DNA from 4 places in the Alteromonas sp. AO-Serp genome. Region 3 is predicted to be linked to each of the others. Evidence: predicted binding sites of a transcription regulator. Region 3 holds the regulator's gene; each other region holds the start of a gene.

Region 1 (3,162 bases), on a different contig from region 3:
AATTACGTCTCGCGACTTCTCGTTCACACGTGCGGGTCAGTTCAAGTTAGATAGCGACAATTTCGTGGTTAATAGTAACGGCGATAACTTATTGGGTTTCCCCGTTAACTCTGATGGTACAAGTGCCTCGGTAGCACTTAGTACTACTGAGCCAGTGCGTATTCCAGACTCTTCGGGTTCTCCCGCACAAACCACAGAAGTTGACATTCGAATGAACTTGCCTGCTGGTGATGCAGCCCTAGATCCACAAGATTTTGACCCTGAAGATCCGCTTACCTACAACGCAGCAACATCGGTAACCGTTTACGATTCGTTAGGTGATAGTCACGTAATGACCTATTACTTCATAAAGGATGCGACACCGGGTGTTGATAATGAGTGGTATGTTGCTACTGCAATCGATGACACGCTAGTTGATATGACAGATTCAGCGGGTAATGACACAGACCCAGCAACAGCAGTAAATAGTGTCGGTGGTAACACTGGTAACGCCGTAACAGCATCTAAACTTATCTTCTCTCAAGGTGGTGATTTTGCTGGCATGGAAACGCCTGATGGCCTACCTACACTTGATTTCAAAATGCAAACAGAAGCGTTAGGCGCAGGTATTCTTGCTAATGGCTCAGATCCTACGCAGCAAATAAGCATTGATTTTAACCTCGATGTTAATAACGCGACGCCTAATGAGCCGACTCAGTTCGCCTCTGCGTTTGAAGTTACTTCACTAGAACAAGACGGTTTACCTGTAGGTCGATTAACAGGTATCGACATTGGTCCGGATGGCTTGGTTCGTGCAACGTTCTCTAATGGTACGTCTGAACCCATTGTTCGTGTCGCTTTGGTTCGCTTTTCTAATGAACAAGGCCTAACTCAAGAGAGCAGTACTCAGTGGAAGGAAAGTATTCTTTCAGGCGAGGCACTAGCGGGTGAAGCAACAACCGGTACTTTCGGCGAAATTAACTCTTCGGCGCTAGAACAAGCTAACGTTAACCTTACCACTGAGCTCATCGACATGATTATCGCTCAGCGTAACTTCCAGGCAAACTCGCGTGCGCTTGAAGTGAACAACTCGCTAAACCAGACTATCCTTAACATTCGATAGTTTGCAGTAAGCCACATTAGCAGATTGCTAAGCGGCAAATTTTAGGCGCGGAAAACCGTACCTATTTTACCCGATTTAGAAAGGTCGCAACAATGCGACCTTTTTATTTTTCTATATATATCAATTCAATACCGCCCTTATTTTTCAATTGCACTAAATATCCACAGATTGGCACTGCCTTTGCAAAGTCTTGTTTAAGGTTTAATCAGAGTCAAAAGTCAGTCATGGACAAACTTCTCTATATTTCAGCAAGTGGCGCCTCCCAAGACCTACTAGGAACAGGGATTAGGGCCAATAACTTGGCTAATGCACAGACAACGGGATTCAGAGCGCAGTTAGAGCAGGCAAGGTCAATGCCGGCCTACGGCGAAGGTTTGCCGACTCGCGTGTTTTCCATGACAGAAAGCCCGTCGAATAATTACGAATCGGGCCCGATGATTAAAACAGACCGCGATTTAGACGTAGCCATTCAAGGTGATGGTTGGTTCGCTGTACAAGATCAAAATGGTCAAGAAGCTTACTCGCGTGATGGAAATTTCAAGTTAGGCGATGACGGAATTTTGACAGATATCCACGATCGCGTCGTGCTTGGTGACAATGGGCCAATATTCCTTCCTGTTCCTTTAGATAACCTAAATATCGCCGCCGATGGCACGTTGTCGATGAGACAGTTAGGTGCCCCTGCCAATGTTATTGAAGAAGTAGGGCGACTTAAATTAGTTAGTCCAAACTATGCAGACATGGAACGTGGGAACGACGGCTTATTTAGAATGGAAGATGGCTCAATAGCGCCAGCCAATGCCAACGTAAAAGTAATGTCGGGCATGCTTGAAGGTTCCAACGTCAATGCTGTTGACGAAATGGTGGACATGATAAGTCTGCAGCGTCACTACGAGCTTCAAGTCAAAATGATGAAGCAAGCAGAAGAGCTTGATACTCGCGGTAATCAGCTACTACGTATCCTGTAAAAGAATTTTTATCACCGTTGCCCTATGAGCAACGTCGGAGGTTAACATGCATCCAGCATTGTGGATTAGTAAAACCGGACTAGACGCCGCACAGACCGATGTGGCAGTGGTGTCTAACAACCTAGCAAACGCATCAACAGTGGGCTTTAAAAAAGACCGCGCGGTGTTTGAAGATTTGCTTTATCAGAATATCAATCAGCCAGGCGGTCGTTCGTCTGCTGACACGGAACTACCTTCTGGGCTTATGCTTGGTTCAGGCTCGAAGGTCGTTGCTACTCAAAAAGCACACACGCAAGGTAACCTGTTAACCACTGAAAATGCGCTTGATATGTCAATTCAGGGCCGTGGTTACTTTGAAATATTGCAGCCAGACGGCACCATTGCATATTCGAGAAATGGTCAGTTTTCACTGAACGACCAAGGCCAAATTGTTACATCTGGCGCGGGCTTTTTGCTTCAGCCTGAAGTGGCTATTCCCGAAGATGCGCAACAAATCACAATTTCTCAAGATGGTGAAATTAGCGTGAGCATACGGGGCCAAGCTGAACCGCAGGTACTCGGTCAGCTTAATATTTCTGACTTTGTTAACCCAACCGGATTACAACCAACCGGACAAAACCTTTATGTAGAGACAGCGTCAAGCGGTGCACCTATTCAGGGGATCCCTGGTCTGCAAGGTTTGGGTTATATCTCACAAGGCACGTTGGAAACGTCTAATGTAAACGTGACCGAAGAGTTAGTAAACCTTATCGAAAGCCAGCGCTTGTATGAGATGAACTCAAAGGTTATCTCATCGGTCGACCAAATGCTTGGTCAGGTTATTCAGCAACTTTAGTAGGTAGCATCATGCGTATTTTAGGTTTATCTGCTGCACTTCTGATACTTGGCGGTTGCGCCAGTACAAACGAGCCTCCCGTTCAGGCAAACGACCCGTCGTTTGCACCGGTAGTGCCAGATTACCCGCGTGAAACGGTAGTAGAGGATGGCTCGCTTTTTCGTTCGCAGCTTGCTAACAACTTATATTCTGACGTTACCGCAAGAAGAGTCGGTGACATCATCACTGTAACGTTAAGCGAGAATACCCAAGCGAGC
Region 2 (3,162 bases), on a different contig from region 3:
GGCTAAGCCATTTATTGCAGGTACAAAATTAGGCGTGCGTGAAACAATTGTATTGTAATCACGTAGGGCACACGACTCGTCTTGCAGTCTAATACACGCAGTTGCACGTATCATCAGCCACTCGCGCTCCGCATCACCTGACAGTTTGTTTAGATCAGAGAAGTCTACAATTTCTTGGTACCTGTTCAAAAACAACCAAGTGTTGCCGAGAGGCTCTGCCAGAAGGTTGATATCTGCACCCATTTCCAACGCTTCTACAAACTCCATTTCTGCTGCAGTTAAGTAGCCATTAATAAGCAGTATTTCGCCCATTAGGATTTTTGCAGCAAGGTTTTCAGGATCTTTTTGTAAGCTGTTTTTAAGGTGGATATAGGCTTCGTCGTATTCGTTTTGATTAAACGCGGTCAGTGCTTTTTCGTAGTCTTCTGACGTAGAAGCAAAACTGTTAAAAGCGATTAATGATGAGGCAACTGCAGAGACAATAGCGCGTTGTACAACACGCTTTTTATTATTAAAAAAATCCATATATACCTTCGAAACTTAGCCTAGCCGCTGGCTTAAAAATAGCATAAAAAAAGGTGGCCTAAGCCACCTTCTAAAGATACGTGTTTTCTATGCGTTTTTAAACAATTAAACGCGGCGCTTACGTCTATAAAGAACAAGACCTAAACCCAACCCCATCAGTGCTAGGGCGCCAGGCTCACTAACTTCTGCGGTTGGTTGAGTCATTGACACACCAATGGAAGACAGTTTTAATTGTACGCTGTTAAAGTTACTCTTAGCGTTATCGTCGAAAATGGTATTGTATGCACCTATTAACCAGTATTTTGCACTACCAGTTAGCTTCGTAAATGTTGATTCGTACAAACCGTTTGAGCCTTTTGAACCTACGCCATAGTGACCTAGTGTATTCTCAACAATAGCGCTTGTAACAGTGTTCCAAGTTGAGTTGGCTCCGCTCTCAAATGCCGCAATACTATTAAGACCCGCAACAGTAACTTCTTTACTATCATTGTCGCCGACTACCCAAGTGAAGGCTGCATTTTCAAGAGTCACTGACTCGCTAAATGACAGTAAGAACATATCAAAATCTCTGCCACCGCCGTCACCGCTATTATCAACTGCGTGACTATCACCTCCCCAAGAATAATCACTATTTTTAATTCCGTAGCCAACGTGTCTATTTGCTAAAGTACAACCATTATTACCAAGCGTACAGTTCCACCAACCTTGAATATTGCCCTGGGCAAGTTTGTCGTCGGCGTGTCCTGCAGAGTTTGACCAAGCAGTGATTCCTACATCAACTGTAACGCCGTTGATCTCGATTGAGGTATTGCTGTTTTGCGCATTGGTCGTTTGTGAGTAATTAGCGCTGCCATTAGAATTGGCGAGTGTGTATTGTGCATCATACTTTGCACTGTTGAGGCTTGAATCTGTAGCGAAAACTGATGAACTAACAGCAAGTAATAGTATTGTCAGCGATGTAGAAAACTTCATATTTTGAACTACCCAAAAAGCAAAATTAGATGATTATTTCTAACGTTAAGCTTATTTCGTGCCAGTTTGTTTAAGTTTCTGATTTTTAAGTTAATGTTATAATTTGAAAAGGGGCGATATGAGAGAGGGTAAAAAAAACTGACAGATTTTCCAACCTGTCAGTGATCTAAAGTCTAATTTCTTCAAATGGATTTTTTGCGACGCCACATCACGAGAAGTGAACAAGCCATGAGTAAGCCAATGGTTCTAGGTTCAGAAACTTCTGTTGGCGTTGGCGTACCGGCAGACTCTGTTACTGAGAAGCCAACATTAGCAAGCTTAAAGGCATCATTACCTACATGGCCGCCAATATTTCCGAATACGGTGTTATAAGCGCCAACCAGCCAATATTGAGCGGACTCAGTGAAAGTAAAGTCAGCGCGGTGATCTAAATATTCACAGTTTTCAATATCAAATGAGGCTGAAGTTAAGGCGTTAGCGACAATATCGCTCCACGTGTTAACACCTGAGGTTAGTTTCGAAGTATTACTTAGTGCTGCAACAGATACTTGGCTGTCGCTGCCACTGTAAAGCCATGAAAAACTTGCGCCCGTTAATGTCACCGCAGAGTCGAAAGATAACAACACGAAGTCATAGTCACGTTCTACGTTAGTCATACCACTATAATAAGCGTTCGCGCTACCTTGAGAGTAATAGTTGATATTGTCAATAGCGTGGTCAGCGTCGCCACGATAGTATGCTTCATCATTGTTTGTTATGCCGTAAGCCCATTTATCTGAGATCTTTTCTAACTTGGCGCCAACGACTGTTTCGCCGGTAACCCCTTGTGTGTCAGAAAAGGCGGACATATTAATATTTAATCCGTCTATTTGAACAAAGGAATTATTCGTCTGATTGGTTTGTGTCACTTTGTCATCGACTAGATCGTAAGTGTATTCTCCCAACGGAGAGTTACATACATTGCTTTGTTCGTTGCTTTGGCTCGATGACCCACAGTGAGAATAACTTTGCTTTTTATAGTAGGTAGCGAATGCTGAATTAGCACTCAGGGTAGATAGCAAAGCTGTGGAAAGTAATAGTACAGTTTGCAAAGAAAACGTTTTTTGTAGCGTTCGCATAATTGCTTTCCTATATATGAAGCGCAAAGCACTTCAAGTACACGCCGAGTGATGTGTGCGCACATTATGCGAACACAAACTTGGTAGTACCTAATTTCAACATGGACTTGTATGATATATGAACGGTGAGCTATTTAAGGTATGTAACCGTATACCTAGTTATTAGTTGTTTGTTTAATCGTGAGCATACGCGGCCTGAATAAATAGAAGCCAAGCGCCGGCATTGTGGTAGGAGTACGTGTAATCAATGCAAAGTTAATAACGTTTTGCAACGGCGTTATGTAAAGGAACGAGGCAGTCTTTTTACTTTGCTATGCGTTCCTGCATATCTATGAAATAATTAGTGCAATTGTATATGTAGAAGTATGAGGACATATGTCTGATCAAAAACGTAAAGGGATATACTTACTTCCCAACTTATTAACAACAGCAGGGTTGTTTTCGGGTTTCTTTGCTGTGGTTTCGTCAATGAACGGCAGGTTCGAAGCCGCGGCAGTGGCTATCTTTGTTGCTATGATTTTTGATGGCTTAGATGGGCGTGTGGCAA
Region 3 (3,162 bases):
TGAAATATTTATTGCTAGAGGAAAGCCTGCAAGCTATTCCCAGCAATTGGAAGACGGCACGCCAGTTTCGGCAAAAGCTAATGAAATACGCTATGAAGTGGTGAACCGAACGATTTCTCTTGCCGGAAACGCAGAGTTGAAACAAGACACCAGTAAAGTACAGGGTGACAACATCACGTTCGATATGATTACCGAGCAATTGCTAGCGACTGGCGGCGCAGGTAAGGATGGTGAGGGTCGAGTGACCACAGTATTCACGCCTGAGACCATTCGCAAAACTTCGTCTAAGAAAGACAAAAAAGACAACGAGGGCAATGAATAGCAATGGCAACTTTGAGCGCTAAAAATCTTGCTAAGGCTTACAAGTCACGACAGGTTGTACGAGATGTAAGCCTGTCTGTCTCAACGGGTCAAATTGTTGGTCTTCTTGGCCCAAATGGCGCTGGTAAGACCACCACATTCTACATGATTGTTGGTTTAGTGAATCTGGATAAAGGCAAGATTGAAATCGACGACAATGAGCTAACTCATCAGCCCATGCACGAGCGTGCACGCCGCGGAATTGGCTACCTACCGCAGGAAGCCTCTATTTTCAGAAAGCTCACAGTGCATGAAAATATCATGGCCATTTTGCAAACCCGTAAAGATTTAAATTCACAACAGCAAGAAGAAGAAGCAGATGCGCTACTTGATGAATTTAATATTAACCATATACGTAATAGTACGGGGATGAGTTTGTCAGGGGGCGAACGCCGACGCGTTGAGATTGCCCGCGCTCTGGCAGCAAAACCGCAATTTATTTTGTTAGACGAACCATTTGCTGGTGTTGATCCAATATCAGTTAATGATATAAAGAAGATAATACAACATCTTCGCGATAGGGGGATTGGAATCCTTATCACAGACCATAACGTACGAGAGACATTGGATGTTTGTGAAAAGGCGTACATTGTGAGTCATGGCGAGCTTATTGCGCAAGGAACGGCGGAACAGGTTTTAAGTAATCAAAAAGTAAGGGATGTATACCTAGGCGAACAATTCAGGCTATAGTTAATGTAACCGAATTGTCATTTTTCAGTTTCGCTCTGGTATATTCAATTTAGAGCATTTAAATAAGACGTAGATGAAACCATCTTTACAGCTAAAATTTAGCCAACAACTTACCATGACACCACAGCTTCAGCAGGCCATTAAACTGCTGCAGCTTTCTACACTTGATCTTCAACAAGAGATCCAAGAAGCGCTCGATTCTAATCCGCTATTAGAAGTTGAAGAAGGTAACGACGAGCCGCAACTAGAAAAGAACAATATCGACAACGATGACAGCGGCTCTGAGGCCACTGCTTCTGCATCTAGTGACACATTAGAAGCCGGCGATGCACTTGAGAAAAACGATCTTCCCGATGAGCTGCCAATCGACAGTACGTGGGATGAATACTACTCTGCTTCATCTTCGCCTGCTCCGGGTCCATCCAATGACGACGAGCAAATCTTCCAAGGTGAGACTACTGAAGATATTCAAGAGCACCTTCTTTGGCAAATGCGCCTTACCCATTTCTCGGATACCGATCGCGCAATCGCTACAGCAATCATCGACTCTATTGACGAGTCAGGTTATTTAACCGTTACCCTTGACGATATTTTAGAAGCGGTTAACGATGATGATATGGAAGAGCCGATTGAAATGGACGAAATAGAATGTGTGCTTAAGCGCATTCAGATGTTCGACCCTATTGGTTCTGGCTCTCGCTCTCCACAAGAATGTTTGATGGTGCAATTGCGCCAGTTTTCAGAAGACACACCGTGGCTTGCTGAAGCAAAGCAACTGATTGAAGAGTACTCTGACTTACTGAGCAGCAAAGACTATCGTACGCTTATGCGTAAAAGCCGATTGAAAGAAGATCAGCTACGCGAGGCAATGCGTTTACTGCAAACCTTGAATCCTCGCCCAGGTAGTGCTTTAGTTACTAAAGAGCCTGAGTACGTTATTCCTGATGTCTCAGTAACCAAGAAAAATGGCCGTTGGGTGGTTGAGCTGAACCCCGACAGTCTGCCTAAGTTAAGCGTAAATCAACAATACGCTGCAATGAGTCGCCGTGCCAAGAATAGTAGCGATTCACAATTCATCCGCTCACACATGCAAGAGGCTAAGTGGTTCATAAAGAGCCTTGAATCTCGTAACGAAACCTTAATGAAGGTTGCAAACTGCATTGTGCAGCAGCAAATGGGCTTTTTTGAGCACGGCCCGGAAATGATGAAACCAATGGTGCTAAATGATGTCGCAGAAATGGTAGATATGCACGAATCCACTATTTCGCGAGTGACAACGCAAAAGTACATGCATACGCCACGTGGAATCTTCGAATTGAAGTATTTCTTCTCAAGCCACGTTGCAACAGAGTCTGGTGGTGAATGTTCATCTACAGCGATTCGTGCATTGATCAAGAAATTAGTGGCCGCTGAAAAGCCTAGCAAGCCGCTAAGTGATAGCAAGATTGCTTCATTGTTGGCCGAACAAGGCATTAAAGTTGCCCGGCGAACAATAGCAAAGTACCGGGAATCGTTGTCGATCCCGCCGTCGAACCAACGCAAAAGCCTTATTTAATCGGGCTTAATAATATAAGGAAGACGAAATATGCAAATCAACCTTACTGGTCATCATGTCGAAATCACCGACTCTTTGCGTAATTATGTCGATACGAAGTTCAGCAAACTTGAACGTCACTTTGATCACATTTCTAATGTGCATGTCATCCTGAACGTTGAAAAATTAAATCAAAAAGCCGAAGCGACCGTTCATTTAAGTGGCGCTGAAGTATTCGCATCCTCAGAAAATACCGACATGTATGCGGCGATTGACAGCATGGTTGATAAACTCGACCGGCAGGTAATCAAGCATAAGGAAAAACTGAAAAAACATTAGTAGTTAATTAAGCATGGATATACAAGCCATCGTAAGTCTGGACCGCACCGAGTGTGCGGTTCAGTGTAATAGTAAAAAGCGAATTCTTGAGATCATCGCTGATATCGCTGCCAAGCAAAACGAGAACATTGATCAGGCAACGATACTCAACAGTTTGATGGCTCGAGAGCGTATGGGTAGTACAGGCATTGGCAATGGTATCGCCCTGCCCCACGGACGCCTGCCGGGCCTTGAGAAAG
Region 4 (3,162 bases), on a different contig from region 3:
CATTTTTCGGCATATTTGGCGCCTGTTGTTGCGAGTTCTAAAGAGTTGAAAAATGATGTTTTTACGATAAGACATGAAGTGTATTGTGAAGAACTTGGATTTGAGCCAATAAAAGAGAGTGGTTTAGAGTTTGATGAATTCGACAGCTTTTCACTTCACTGCTTAATACAGCACCATAAAAGTAAGCATTTTGCGGGCACTGTAAGAATGGTGAGGCCCATGGAGCCCGATGAACAACTTCCAATAGAAAAGTATTGCCTAAACTCCATCACGCGAAAAGATTTAGACCCCTCTCAGTTTGACCGCAAAGATATTTGTGAAATATCGCGATTAGCTGTTCCTAAAGAGTTTCGTCGACGTGTAATGGATAAATTCGCAGGGGCTGGAGTGGCAGTTATCAACGAGCACACATACTCTGAAAAAGAAGTTCGCTGCTTTCCTTTTATTGCAGTTGGGCTTTACCTCGCTGCTGCAGCGCTCGCAATCGAAGAAGATATCAAACACGCTTATGTAATGATGGAGCCGCGTCTAGCGCGAAGTATGAAGTTCATTGGTATTAAGTTCGAACAAATTGGCCCAGTAGTCGAATATCACGGTAAACGCGCACCTTATTATATCAATCAAAACTTGCTTAGAAAGAGCCTTCGCCCTGGCTTTGCAAAGATGCTTGCAGATATATTGAATTCAATAGAAAAGCAAGATTTTTGATTTGTGGGGGTGCCCACTTTCCATAAATTGAGACAAACTTAATTGGAGTTTTCTGCGATGATTAATGCAGGAGACAACTTTGAAAAAATCACGCTACCAGCAGTGCTGACCCACCATAGTTGAGAATCCAAATACGGTGATATAGAAGAGTCTGGCTTCAAACGATTGAACAAGCTTTAAGCAGAAAATGCCAGATTTATTGAATATGAGGCGCAGAGCTAAACAAGCACTACCCAAACGAATAGCCAAGTCGTATACGTGTTAAAGCAGTTAAGGGCTGAACATGGACTGCCAACTCAGCTGCGTATGGACAGCCACATCTAAGCTTTGGAATGAAAACACCTAATTAAGTGCATAACGAAAAAAGCCAGTGAGCTGAGTCACTGGCTTTTGAAAAACCGTCAACATATTTTCGGACGGGACAGCTATGTCTGCTATTACTTGCGACGGCGAAGGAAACCCATACCTACAAGCGCTAGACCAAAAACACCTAGCGTTGCAGGCGCTGGTACAACATTAGTGCTCAAATTACCTGCGTTACCTTGCGCAATTGTAATAATGTCACCGTTAACCGCTTGGAAAGTTGAAGATAGGCTGAACGCGACAGCATCAAAGAAATCAGTTAAGCCTTCTTGAGTTACCTTGTTACTAACAATATTGCCGTTTGCAATACCTTCACCTGGTGCTGGGTCCGCAATGTCTATACCAGCAACCAATTCACCATCTAAGAGACCACCGTAACTTAGGTTTTGAACAGTAATTTCTGGAGAATATTCAAGTTCGCTAAACGAGCCAGACATGAAAAGTGTGTCGTTAATTTCATCAATAAAACCCGCTGCACCAGCAGTTAGGCTCATACGGTCTGTAGATGCAAAGTCGCCAGGAAGAGAGCCTGAATACGCATCAATGATGTAAAGATCAAAAAACGAACCATCTGGGTCCAATGTCAAAGACTGCTGAGGTTGACCTGTGAAAGGGTTTAAGATTGTAGTTTCAATAACCGACAAGCCGCCAAAGTTAAATGCCAGTGTACAAGATGGGCATAAAAACTCGCCTGCACTTCCTGAACTTAACGTACCGAAACCCGTAAGTTGAAGACCAACAAAATCAGTGAAATCACCAGTATATGCTGTTCCCAAATTAACCAAATTACCCGATTGGTCTTGGAAATACTGTAGGAAGTTAAGGGTAGTAACTACGTTACCTGTACCGTTAACTGCACTTGGCTCTACTGGCTCTGGAACCGAAACACCACCTGGAAGTAGAATTGGATCGGCCGCTACTGTAAATGACATTGCTAACGTTGCTGCTACTGCTAATTTCTTAAACATGATGTTCTCCATTGTTTAACCGCTTTTCGGTTTCCCTTGTACTTGCTAGTTACGTGCCAATTTTTAAGGCATTGATTTAATGACCTTTTTTCTCATGGGGAAATTTAACACTGTAATCTTGTAAAAAAACCAGACACTTAATTAAGTAGGCTTAACAACGAAGACTTCCTATCTGTAAGATCTTTATCAACAGTCTTAGTCTGCTCAAGAATTTTTCGAGCCTCCTCAATTTTGTTGAGTCTGATCTTTGCCTCGGCCAGATTTAAAAGTGAACCCGCAAAGACTCTAGCCCCCATTTCAAGCCCTTTCTCAAAAGTACTCTCTAACTTTTTATATTGATGAGTCGCAAGGTATATACTGCTGGCGGTCGACAGCACATTTCCATTTTTGTATCCATTTTCTAACTTTAGAGCATCTTGGATATATTTTTCTGCCATCTCAAAACTCTCTGCCTCAAAATATAACCAGGCTAAATTGTTAAAAACGACAACATCTTTTACACCGCTATCTATAAGTGCCTTATATTGGTTTATAGCTTCGGTAGCGTTCACTGAAAGTAAGGCATCAGCATAGTAACGCTTTAGGATAGAATCTGATGGGGTCAACTCTAGTGAGGATTTGAGGTAGTCTAATGCCTCGCTTTCTTTTCCCATAGCTTTTAATGCCGCCAACCTGTTGCTAAGCAATTTTGCACTGGGCGCTAACTGATAAGCTTTTTCAAATAACTCCAAGGCTTTGGCAAAATTATCATTCTGAAGTTCTAGACGAGCCATTGAATTCCAATAGCCTGATGAGGATACGAAATCCTGTTCATTAATGCCACTTAGAAGGACTTTTGCATTGGTCGAATTGCCTACTGCCAATTCAAAATGAGAACGAAGCAATTTTGCATCAGCACTATTGGCAAATTTTTGATGTGCTTTTCTCGAGACAGTCAAAGCGGAACCGATATTCTTTTCCAGCTCAAGAATATTGCATAATTGGACATACGCCTCTAATGGCGCATCAAACGAATTGATCCAATCATTTAAATCATTTTTGGCCTGACTAAAATCACCGACCCTAAGATTGATACTTGAGCGTGATAGGTAGAAAAAGTCATCTTTATTTTCTTTCGTTATAC

Evidence for each region. Region 3 encodes sigma-54, which starts transcription at its own class of promoters, with help from an activator protein. Its sites were predicted from a motif close to GTTGGCACGNNNNTNGNNT; they were not measured.
Region 1: QVA83_RS17075 (flagellar basal body rod protein FlgF) is a predicted target of sigma-54. The motif match lies at 1,270-1,288, and genes of this name have one in related genera.
Region 2: xdp1 (exosortase-dependent surface protein XDP1) is a predicted target of sigma-54. The motif match lies at 1,545-1,563, and genes of this name have one in related genera.
Region 4: QVA83_RS09155 (PEP-CTERM sorting domain-containing protein) is a predicted target of sigma-54. The motif match lies at 2,082-2,100, and genes of this name have one in related genera.

Annotation. Positions count from the first base shown of each region.
Region 1 is NZ_JAFLMX010000259.1:8,420-11,581, forward strand. It holds gene flgE (flagellar hook protein FlgE) at 1-1,102, shown strand, start outside; gene QVA83_RS17075 (flagellar basal body rod protein FlgF) at 1,327-2,070, shown strand; gene flgG (flagellar basal-body rod protein FlgG) at 2,117-2,905, shown strand; gene flgH (flagellar basal body L-ring protein FlgH) at 2,917-3,162, shown strand, end outside.
Region 2 is NZ_JAFLMX010000279.1:1,119-4,280, reverse strand. It holds gene prsT (XrtA/PEP-CTERM system TPR-repeat protein PrsT) at 1-525, opposite strand, end outside; gene xdp1 (exosortase-dependent surface protein XDP1) at 631-1,497, opposite strand; gene xdp1 (exosortase-dependent surface protein XDP1) at 1,680-2,615, opposite strand; gene pssA (CDP-diacylglycerol--serine O-phosphatidyltransferase) at 2,991-3,162, shown strand, end outside.
Region 3 is NZ_JAFLMX010000240.1:3,735-6,896, forward strand. It holds gene lptA (lipopolysaccharide transport periplasmic protein LptA) at 1-322, shown strand, start outside; gene lptB (LPS export ABC transporter ATP-binding protein) at 325-1,050, shown strand; gene QVA83_RS16325 (RNA polymerase factor sigma-54) at 1,124-2,605, shown strand; gene hpf (ribosome hibernation promoting factor) at 2,636-2,923, shown strand; gene ptsN (PTS IIA-like nitrogen regulatory protein PtsN) at 2,937-3,162, shown strand, end outside.
Region 4 is NZ_JAFLMX010000120.1:13,799-16,960, reverse strand. It holds gene QVA83_RS09160 (PEP-CTERM/exosortase system-associated acyltransferase) at 1-708, shown strand, start outside; gene QVA83_RS09155 (PEP-CTERM sorting domain-containing protein) at 1,146-2,039, opposite strand; gene QVA83_RS09150 (tetratricopeptide repeat protein) at 2,177-3,162, opposite strand, start outside.